DNA from 2 places in the Streptomyces sp. G5(2025) genome. Region 1 is predicted to be linked to the other one. Evidence: riboswitches for the same ligand, from Rfam matches in the RefSeq annotation. Region 1 holds a riboswitch; the other holds the start of a gene.
The links. Region 1 has a riboswitch for cyclic di-AMP ahead of ACOBQB_RS32600 (NlpC/P60 family protein). Riboswitches for the same ligand answer to the same signal wherever they lie in the genome.
Positions count from the first base shown of each region.

Region 2: another riboswitch for cyclic di-AMP. It lies ahead of ACOBQB_RS24925 (transglycosylase family protein); the one in region 1 lies ahead of ACOBQB_RS32600 (NlpC/P60 family protein).

Region 1 covers NZ_JBMUZT010000006.1:4,765,162-4,769,365, reverse strand. Annotated here, with positions in the region: gene pcrA (DNA helicase PcrA) at 1-1,215, opposite strand, end outside; cyclic di-AMP (ydaO/yuaA leader) riboswitch at 1,471-1,626, shown strand; gene ACOBQB_RS32600 (NlpC/P60 family protein) at 1,635-2,873, shown strand; gene ACOBQB_RS32595 (hypothetical protein) at 2,967-3,320, opposite strand; gene ACOBQB_RS32590 (NlpC/P60 family protein) at 3,666-4,204, shown strand, end outside.
Region 2 covers NZ_JBMUZT010000006.1:3,128,665-3,132,868, forward strand. Annotated here, with positions in the region: gene eno (phosphopyruvate hydratase) at 1-790, opposite strand, end outside; gene ACOBQB_RS24925 (transglycosylase family protein) at 1,120-1,845, opposite strand; cyclic di-AMP (ydaO/yuaA leader) riboswitch at 1,850-2,036, opposite strand; gene ACOBQB_RS24930 (transglycosylase family protein) at 2,221-3,348, opposite strand; gene ACOBQB_RS24935 (cytochrome P450 family protein) at 3,466-4,204, opposite strand, start outside.

The sequences.
Region 1 (4,204 bases):
CTCGTCGTGCTCGGTGTCGGCCACATAGCCGGTGATGCGGGCGCCCGCGCCCTGGTTGGTCCAGAGGTTCTTCGGGCGACGGCTTTCGTTCCGCTCGATGACCGCGTTCGCAGCGCTCAGGATCGTCTGCGTGGAGCGGTAGTTCTGCTCCAGGAGGATCGTGGTGGCGTCGGTGTAGTCCTCCTCGAACTGGAGGATGTTGCGAATGGTGGCGCCGCGGAAGGCGTAGATCGACTGGTCCGCGTCACCCACCACGCACAGCTCGGCCGGTTCGCCGGGTTCGCCGGAATCACGGCCCTCGCCTCCGGAGGGGCCGACCAGCTCGCGCACCAGGGCGTACTGCGCGTGGTTCGTGTCCTGGTACTCGTCGACCATGACGTGCCGAAAACGGCGGCGGTAGTGCTCGGCGACGTCCGGGAAGGCGCGCAGGAGGTGGACCGTCGTCATGATCAGGTCGTCGAAGTCCAGGGCGTTCGCCTCGCGCAGGCGCGACTGGTACATGGCGTAGGCCTGGGCGAGGGTCTTCTCGAAACCGTCCGCCGCCTGACCGGCGAAGTCCTCCTCGTCGATCAGCTCGTTCTTCAGGTTGGAGATCTTGGCGCTGAAGGACTTCGGCGGGAACTTCTTCGGGTCGAGGTCCAGGTCGCGGCAGACCAGGGCCATCAGACGCTTGGAGTCCGCGGCGTCGTAGATCGAGAAGGAGGACGTGAAGCCCAGCTTCTTGTACTCGCGGCGCAGGATGCGGACGCAGGCGCTGTGGAAGGTCGAGACCCACATCGCGTTGGCCCGGGGGCCGACGAGCTGCTCGACGCGCTCCTTCATCTCGCCCGCGGCCTTGTTCGTGAAGGTGATCGCGAGGATCTGGCCGGGGTGCACACCGCGCTCAGCGAGGAGGTACGCGATGCGGTGGGTCAGCACGCGGGTCTTGCCGGAACCGGCGCCGGCGACGATGAGCAGCGGGGAGCCGGCGTGCACGACCGCCGCACGCTGGTTCTCGTTCAGCCCCTCCAGGAGCGTCGCCGGGTCGATGACCGGGCGCGGGGCTCCGTCGCGGTAGTGCGTGTCCCGGGTCATGGGCACGTCGAACTTCCCGCTGAACAGGTCGTCCGGAATCGGTTCCGGAGCACTGTCCTCGGGCGGCGGCGGGGGCTCTTCGCCCGCGGCCCGGGAAGGCTGCAGGTCCGCCAGGAAGCTGTCATCAAAGAGGCTGCTCATCGCCTCCCGAGTCTAGGCGGCCCCACTGACAACCCGCCCCGGGTTCCGGCCACCTTCCTCCGGAACCCGCCCCGCCTACGCCCCGCCCGCGTCCGGTCACGCCCTGCCACGCGACCGCCCGCCCCGGCCAGGAGCCCCGCGACGTAACGAAAATGTATCGGGCATATCGAACATCAACCTTCACACGCGTCACACAAGTTGGCTAGCGTGCCCCGCGGGCCGCTCGTCCCCCCACCGGCGAATCCCGCCGGGAACGGGCTGCCTCCGCCGAGTCCGACATGTTCGGAGCCGGGGACCCACCGAAAACTTGGGGTGAATCGGTCCCGTACGAAGTACGGGACTGTAGGGCAGCCTTCCGGACCACTCGCCCGAACCCGACAGCTAACCCGGTAGGCGGTCTACGGAAGGAGTCGCCTCCCTTGGCGTCGCACCGCAAACCGCGGACCCGGACAACCGGAACAGCAGGAATAACCGGAATGGCCGGGATGGCCGGGATGCCTGGAGTACGCACTGCTCCCGCCGTCGGCATCACGACGGCCGCCCTCACCTCCGTGGCACTCCTGTCACAGAGCGCGCAGGCGGCGCCCTCCATACCGGCGAAGCCCAGTCTCGAAGAGGTGCGGCAGAAGGTCGACGACCTGTACCACCAAGCGGGCATGGCCACCCAGAAGTACAACGCGGCCAAGGAGAAGACCGGGAAGCAGCGCAAGAAGGCCGACCGGCTGCTCGACGACGTGGCCAGGCGCGCGGGCAGGCTGAACGAGGCACGCCAGGAGCTCGGCTCCTTCGCCGCCGCGCAGTACCGCACCGGGGCCGTCTCCCGCACCGCCACGCTGATGCTCGCCGAGGACCCGCAGGGTTACGTCGACCAGAACCACCTGATGGACCGGCTGACCAAGCGGCAGAAGAAGGCCGTCGACGACTACCGGACGCAGCAGGCGTCGGCGACGAAGCAGCGCACGAAGGCCGCACGGAACCTGGAGACGCTGAGCGACTCGCGGGACGACCTCAGGACGAGCAAGCAGACCGTCCAGAGGAAGTTGGGCGAGGCGCGCGAGCTGCTCTCGGAGCTGACCGCCGAGGAGAGGGCCCGGCTCACCGCGATCGAGCGGAAAAAGGAGCGGGAGGCCAAGCGCAAGGCCGAGGAACTGGCCCGCAAGGAGGCCGCCGAGGCGGAGCACAAGCGCAAGGCGGAGGAGGCGGTCCCAAAGTCTGACTCTGGCCGTGACTCCGACACGGACACCCGTTCGGGTTCGGACTCCGGTACCGGCTCCGGCTCCGGCTCCGGACGCACCGACGGCACTTACGCCACCAAGGCCGCGAAGGTCATCACGTTCGCCGAGGCGCAGATCGGCAAGCCGTACGTCTGGGGCGCGACCGGGCCCGACTCCTACGACTGCTCCGGGCTCACCCAGGACGCGTGGAAGGCCGCAGGGATCACTCTGCCGCGCACCACATGGGACCAGGCGAAGGCGGGCACGACCGTGAAAACCGCCGACGCCGAACCGGGTGACCTGGCCTTCTTCCACGACGACATCAGCCACGTGGGGATCTGCATCGGCGGCGGCAAGATGATCCACGCCCCGAAGCCGGGTGCGAAGATCCGCGTCGAGTCGATCTGCTCCATGCCGATCCACAGCGTGGTGCGCCCGGCGTAGCCGCGGAAAACGGCCCTCTACGCGCGCGTGGCCCGCGCTCCGTCGGGAGCGCGGGCCACGCGCGCGTAGAGGGCCGTTCGCACGTCCGCAGGATCAGGTCCACAGCGCGGCGATGAAGATGTTCGCCGTGGTCAGCAGCCCCACCGCGCCGAACACGCCCTTGTCGGTCTTCTCCTCGTCCCGCTTCACGTAGACCAGCGCGAGGATCACGATCAGCACGGCCATCTTGATGCCGATCTTGACGTTGTTGACCGGGTTGTCGTCAGCCTGGTTGAGGCCCACGAGAGCCACACCGGTGACAAGCATGACCAGCGCGCCGTGCAGCATCGCGGGACTGAAGCGGGCGGTGCCCTGGCCCATCTGCTTCATCTGAGTCAGGAAGCCGCCCAGGAGTGAAGCGATACCGATGATGTGCAGGCCGACGAAGAGATGGATGAGTACGTCCATGAGGCCGGAGCCTAGCCCGGACCCGTGCCGCCCCTCACAGGCGGGCCCATAGCACCTTCCGTCGGACCGACAGGGCACAAACTGCCACATTGGTCACGGCTGTCCGCGAAGGCGCCCCTGACCCGTCAGCGGCGCGAACAGGCGTGGTCACGATTCCGACATTCCCCGGCAGTTGCGCACAATCCGCCTCCAGACCGTGACGCCCCGGTTTAGCGTCCTCCCCCAGGTGACCGGCTCCCCACCGCCGCCCCGCTCAGGGCGGCAGTCGGCCACCACCGCCGAGAAACCCGGCGGTGGCCCGCTCCCCCTGTGCGGGCCGCCGCCGGCCAGCTAAGGAGCCCTTTCGTGGCAGCGCACCGTAAGCCCAGGCAGCGCTCGCTCAGCGGCCACACGGCCCGCACCGCCGCCACCCTCGCTCTCGCGGGAGCCGCCTCGATGGCCGCGTTCGACGGCTCCGGGCACGCGGACCCCCGGCTCAGCCCCGCCGAGGTGAAGTCCCGGGTCGACACGCTCTACCGTGAGGCGGAGATCGCCACCGAGAAGTACAACGGCGCGAAGGAGAAGGCCGAAAAGGTCGAGAAGTCGCTAGACGAGCTGCGCGACGAGGCGGCCCGCAAGGTGGAGAAACTCAACGCCGCCCGCAACGACCTGGGTGCGTACGCCACAGCGCAGTACCGCGCGGGCGGCATCGACCCCTCCGTGCAGCTCGCGCTCTCCTCCGACCCCGACCAGTTCCTGGACCGTGCCTCGCTCGCCGACCGGGCGGGCAGCCGCCAGGCAGCGGCCCTCAGCGGCGTACGCAAGAGGCTCCAGGAGCTGGACCAGCTGCGTACCGAGGCCGATGGCCGCCTGGCCACCCTCCGCGCGCGCCAGGCGGACCTGAG
Region 2 (4,204 bases), 1.6 Mb from region 1:
CGGCCGTGCGGGACGCGCCCTCGAACTGGTACGTGCCGTCCTTGTAGAACTCGGACGCGGCGACGTCGAGGGCGAGCGCGATCTGCTCGCCGGGGACGTAGCCGGCCTCCTTGACGGCCTCAAGGATGAGGTCCAGGGCGGCGCGGTTGGAGTCGAGGTTCGGGGCGAAGCCGCCCTCGTCGCCGAGGCCGGTGGCCAGGCCCTTGCTCTTCAGGACCTTCTTCAGCGTGTGGTAGACCTCGGTGCCCCAGCGCAGCGCCTCGGAGAACGACTCGGCGCCGATCGGCGCGATCATGAACTCCTGGATGTCGACGTTGGAGTCGGCGTGCGACCCGCCGTTGAGGATGTTCATCATCGGGACGGGCAGCAGGTGCGCGTTCGGACCGCCGAGGTAGCGGAACAGCGGCAGGTCGCTGGCCTCGGAGGCGGCGTGCGCGACGGCGAGCGAGACGCCGAGGATGGCGTTGGCGCCGAGGGAGCCCTTGTTGTCGGTGGCGTCCAGGTCGAACATCGCCTGGTCGATCAGGCGCTGCTCGGTGGCGTCGTAGCCGACGAGCTCCGGGCCGATCTGCTCGATGACGGCGAGGACGGCCTTCTCGACACCCTTGCCCTGGTAACGGTTGGGGTCACCGTCACGGAGTTCGATGGCCTCGAAGGCACCGGTGGAGGCACCGGACGGGACGGCGGCACGACCGGTGCTGCCATCGTCGAGGCCGACCTCGACCTCGACCGTGGGGTTGCCTCGGGAGTCCAGGATTTCCCGGGCTACGACGACGTCGATGGACGGCACGAGCATCTCCTTCTGGGAGTGTGACGCGTAAACACGATTACGCCGGGCCGCTTCGGCCCTGCGTCTCCTGAGCCTAACCGGCCCGGAGCCTTCGGCCAGCCGACCGCCCGCCCCCTGGGACACGCGAGGCCCCAAATGGCTGGGAAACAGGGCGTAAGCCCACGTTTTCTACTCGCTGGTAGCGAACAAGGGGACCGAGCGGGGTGCGGACATGGCCCCGCCCCGGTGCGTACGGGGGATATGCGCACCGGGGCGGGGAGCCCGTGGGGACGGGGAGCGCGGCCGTGCTTCCGCCGAGGCACGGCCGCTTCTTCGGGAGGGAGCCGGGGTCAGCTCAGGTGGAGCTGCTGGCCCGGGTAGATGAAGTCGGCGTTGTCGATGATGTCGCCGTTGAGCTTGTAGACCTTCTGCCAGCCGCCCTTGACGTCGTGCGCCTCAGCGATCTTGGACAGCGTGTCGCCGGTCTTGACCTTGTACTCGCCGTCGCCCTTCTCGACCGTCTTGCCGGTCGGCGTCTCGACGGTCTTCTTGGACTCGGTCTGCGGCGCGGGCTGCGGCTTCGGAGCCTGCTGCGGGGCCGCCTGCTGCTGCGGGGCGGCCTGCTGCTGCGTCTGCTGCGGCTTCGGGGCCTGCTGCGTCTGCTGCTGCGGGGCCTGCTGCTGCGGGGCGCCACCGTTGTACGCGGCACCCGAGAGGCCGACGCCACAGTGCGGCCAGGCACCCTTGCCCTGGCCGGCGAGGACCTTCTCGGCGATCGCGATCTGCTGGGCCTTGGAGGCCTTGTCCGCGGTGGGCGCGTACTTCGTGCCGCCGTACGCGGCCCAGGTGGAGGGCGAGAACTGCAGGCCGCCCTGGTAGCCGTTGCCGGTGTTGATCGACCAGTTGCCGCCGGACTCGCACTGGGCGACGGCGTCCCACTCAGCGCCGGTGGCCGCGGAGGCCGAACCGGCGGCCATCAGCGGGGCGGCCACGGCGGCACCGGTGACACCGGCGAGCGTGACGACACGGGTGGCCTTGGACGGACGACGGTGCTTGCCCTTGCTGGAAAACAGCATGAGTTCATCCCCTCACCGACGCCTGCGAGGTGAGCTGTCGGGTTCGGGCCAGTGAAGTTGCCCGGCCGCACTTCTTGAGTGCGACTTCACCCCTAGCCGGTCCCGTACGTCCCGCTCCTCCTCGGAGCTCGACGTCCGGACCCGGCGGCTTACCTTGGGTCCCCCGCTCCTGCCTACGGCGCTCGAAGCGACGACTGTTCCCGTCCGGCCGTTGGCAGGATTCGGCGTACCGACCGGCGGGGCCCACCAATGGCGGGCGGTGACGACGGTAATCACGCGATCCCCGGAATTTCAAAGGCGATCAGGGCTTCTGAGACCCATCTCTCACTCGCACCAATACGGACATACAGCGCGAAGCGACCAGTAGACGGTTCGTCAATTACCCTTACTTTTCGCCCAAATCGAGGCTCTGACCGGGGAGAATGAGGTCCGGGTCGGCTCCGACGGTCTTCTTGTTCTCGGTGTAGAGCTCGTGCCAACCGCCCTCGACGTCCAGGTCGTCCGCGATGGCCGACAGGTTGTCACCGGAGCGGACCGTGTACGTCCCGTCCGCGACCTTCCCGGTGCGCTCGGCACCACGCGAGGCGTGCCGGCCCGCACGGTCGCCGCCGCTGCCGCCCTCGCTGCCGGAGGAGGGGTTCTCGTCCGCGCGGTCGCCGCGGTGGCGGCCGGGGGCGGAGTCGCCGGAGGGGGCGGCCGGGTCGTCGGACCCGGGGAAGTGTTGTCCGTCCGACCGGACTTGCCGGTGCGGTCCGCTCCGGCCTCGCCGTTGTCGCCCTTGCCTCCCTTGCCTCCCTTGTCGTGATTCTTGTCTCGGGAGGTGTCGTGCGAACCGGGCGTGTCGTTGCTCGCGCCGTCGGAGGAGGCAGGGGCTTCTGACGTGTCGTCGGAGGCCTTGCCGGAGGACTTGTCGGTGTTCTTGCCCGTGCCGTTGCCGGAGCCCTTGTCGGCGTCCTTGGCGGAGTCCTTGGCGGCGTCCTTGGCGGCGTCCTTGGCGGCGTCCTTGTTGGTGTTCTCGTCCGCCTTCTTGCCCTTGGACTCCTTGGGCCCCGTCGGACCGTTCGTGTCCGACGGGTCGGCGGGCTCCGGGGCGACCGGGTCGCCCGGGTCGACGTCGGCCGCCGCACCGCCATCGGTGAGCCCGGCGATCGGGGCGCAGCTCGGCCAGGCTCCCGGGCCCTGCCCGTCGAGGATCCGCTCGGCCACGGCGATCTGCTGGGACTTGGAGGCCTGGTCGGCGCTCGGCGCGTAGTCGAGGCCGCCGTGCTTCTCCCACATCTCCTCGGAGAGCTGGAGTCCTCCGTAATAACCGTTCCCGGGGTTGGCGCTCCACGCGCCGCCGCTCTCGCACTCGGCGAGCTTGTCCCACGTGACCGTCTCGGCGGCGCTCGCGCTGGTGGCTCCGAGCAGCGGGATGGCGATGGCGGATCCGGTGACTCCTGCCGCGACGATGAGGGCCGGGGCCTGGCGGGGGCGTCGGTGACGACCATTGCCGGAGAGCATGCGGTTGCCTTTCAGGAGACTGTTACGGCGACTTGGGCACCGGGTGCCCGAGTCGACGTGAACGTAGCCGCACTCGAACGCTTGTCACAAGTCGATGCAGCGGAGATCACGCGAACATCACAGTTGTGACGCCTCGTCAGGAGGCTGGTGTTCCGGTGCCGTTTTCTGTGCGTCTGTGAACTTCACCGGCAGCGTGCGCAGTCCCCGCATGATCAGCCCGCCACGCCACCGCAAATCCGCCGGATCGGCCGCCAGTTGCAGCTCGGGCAGGCGCCTGAGCAGCGTCGCGAGGGCGGTCCGGCCTTCCAGGCGGGCGAGCGGGGCGCCGAGGCAGTAGTGGATTCCGTGGCCGTAGCCGAGGTGCTGGTTGTCGCCGCGGGAGAGGTCCAGGGTGTCGGGCCGCTCGAAGCGTTCGGGATCGCGGTCGGCGGCGGCGAGAACGACGAGGACGGGGTCGCCCACAGCGATCCGCTGTCCGCCGATGGTCAGCTCCTCGGTGGCGAACCGCCAGGTGGCCAGCTCCACGGGGCCGTCGAAGCGGAGCAGTTCCTCGACGCCGGTCTCCAGCAGGCCCATGTCGCCCCGCGCCAGCGCCTCCTGTAGCCGTGCGCGCTGCTCGGGGTGGGTGAGGAGGGCGTACATGCCGTTGCCGATGAGATTGACGGTGGTCTCGAAGCCGGCGAAGAGGAGGATGAAGGCCATGGCGGCGGCCTCGTTCTCCGTGAGGTGCTCGCCGTGGTCGGAGGCGCGGATGAGGCCGGAGATGAGGTCGTCGCCGGGGTCGAGGCGCTTGCGGTGGATCAGCTCGGCGAGGTAGCCGCGCATCTTCTTCACGGAGCGGGCGACGCCGCCGCGG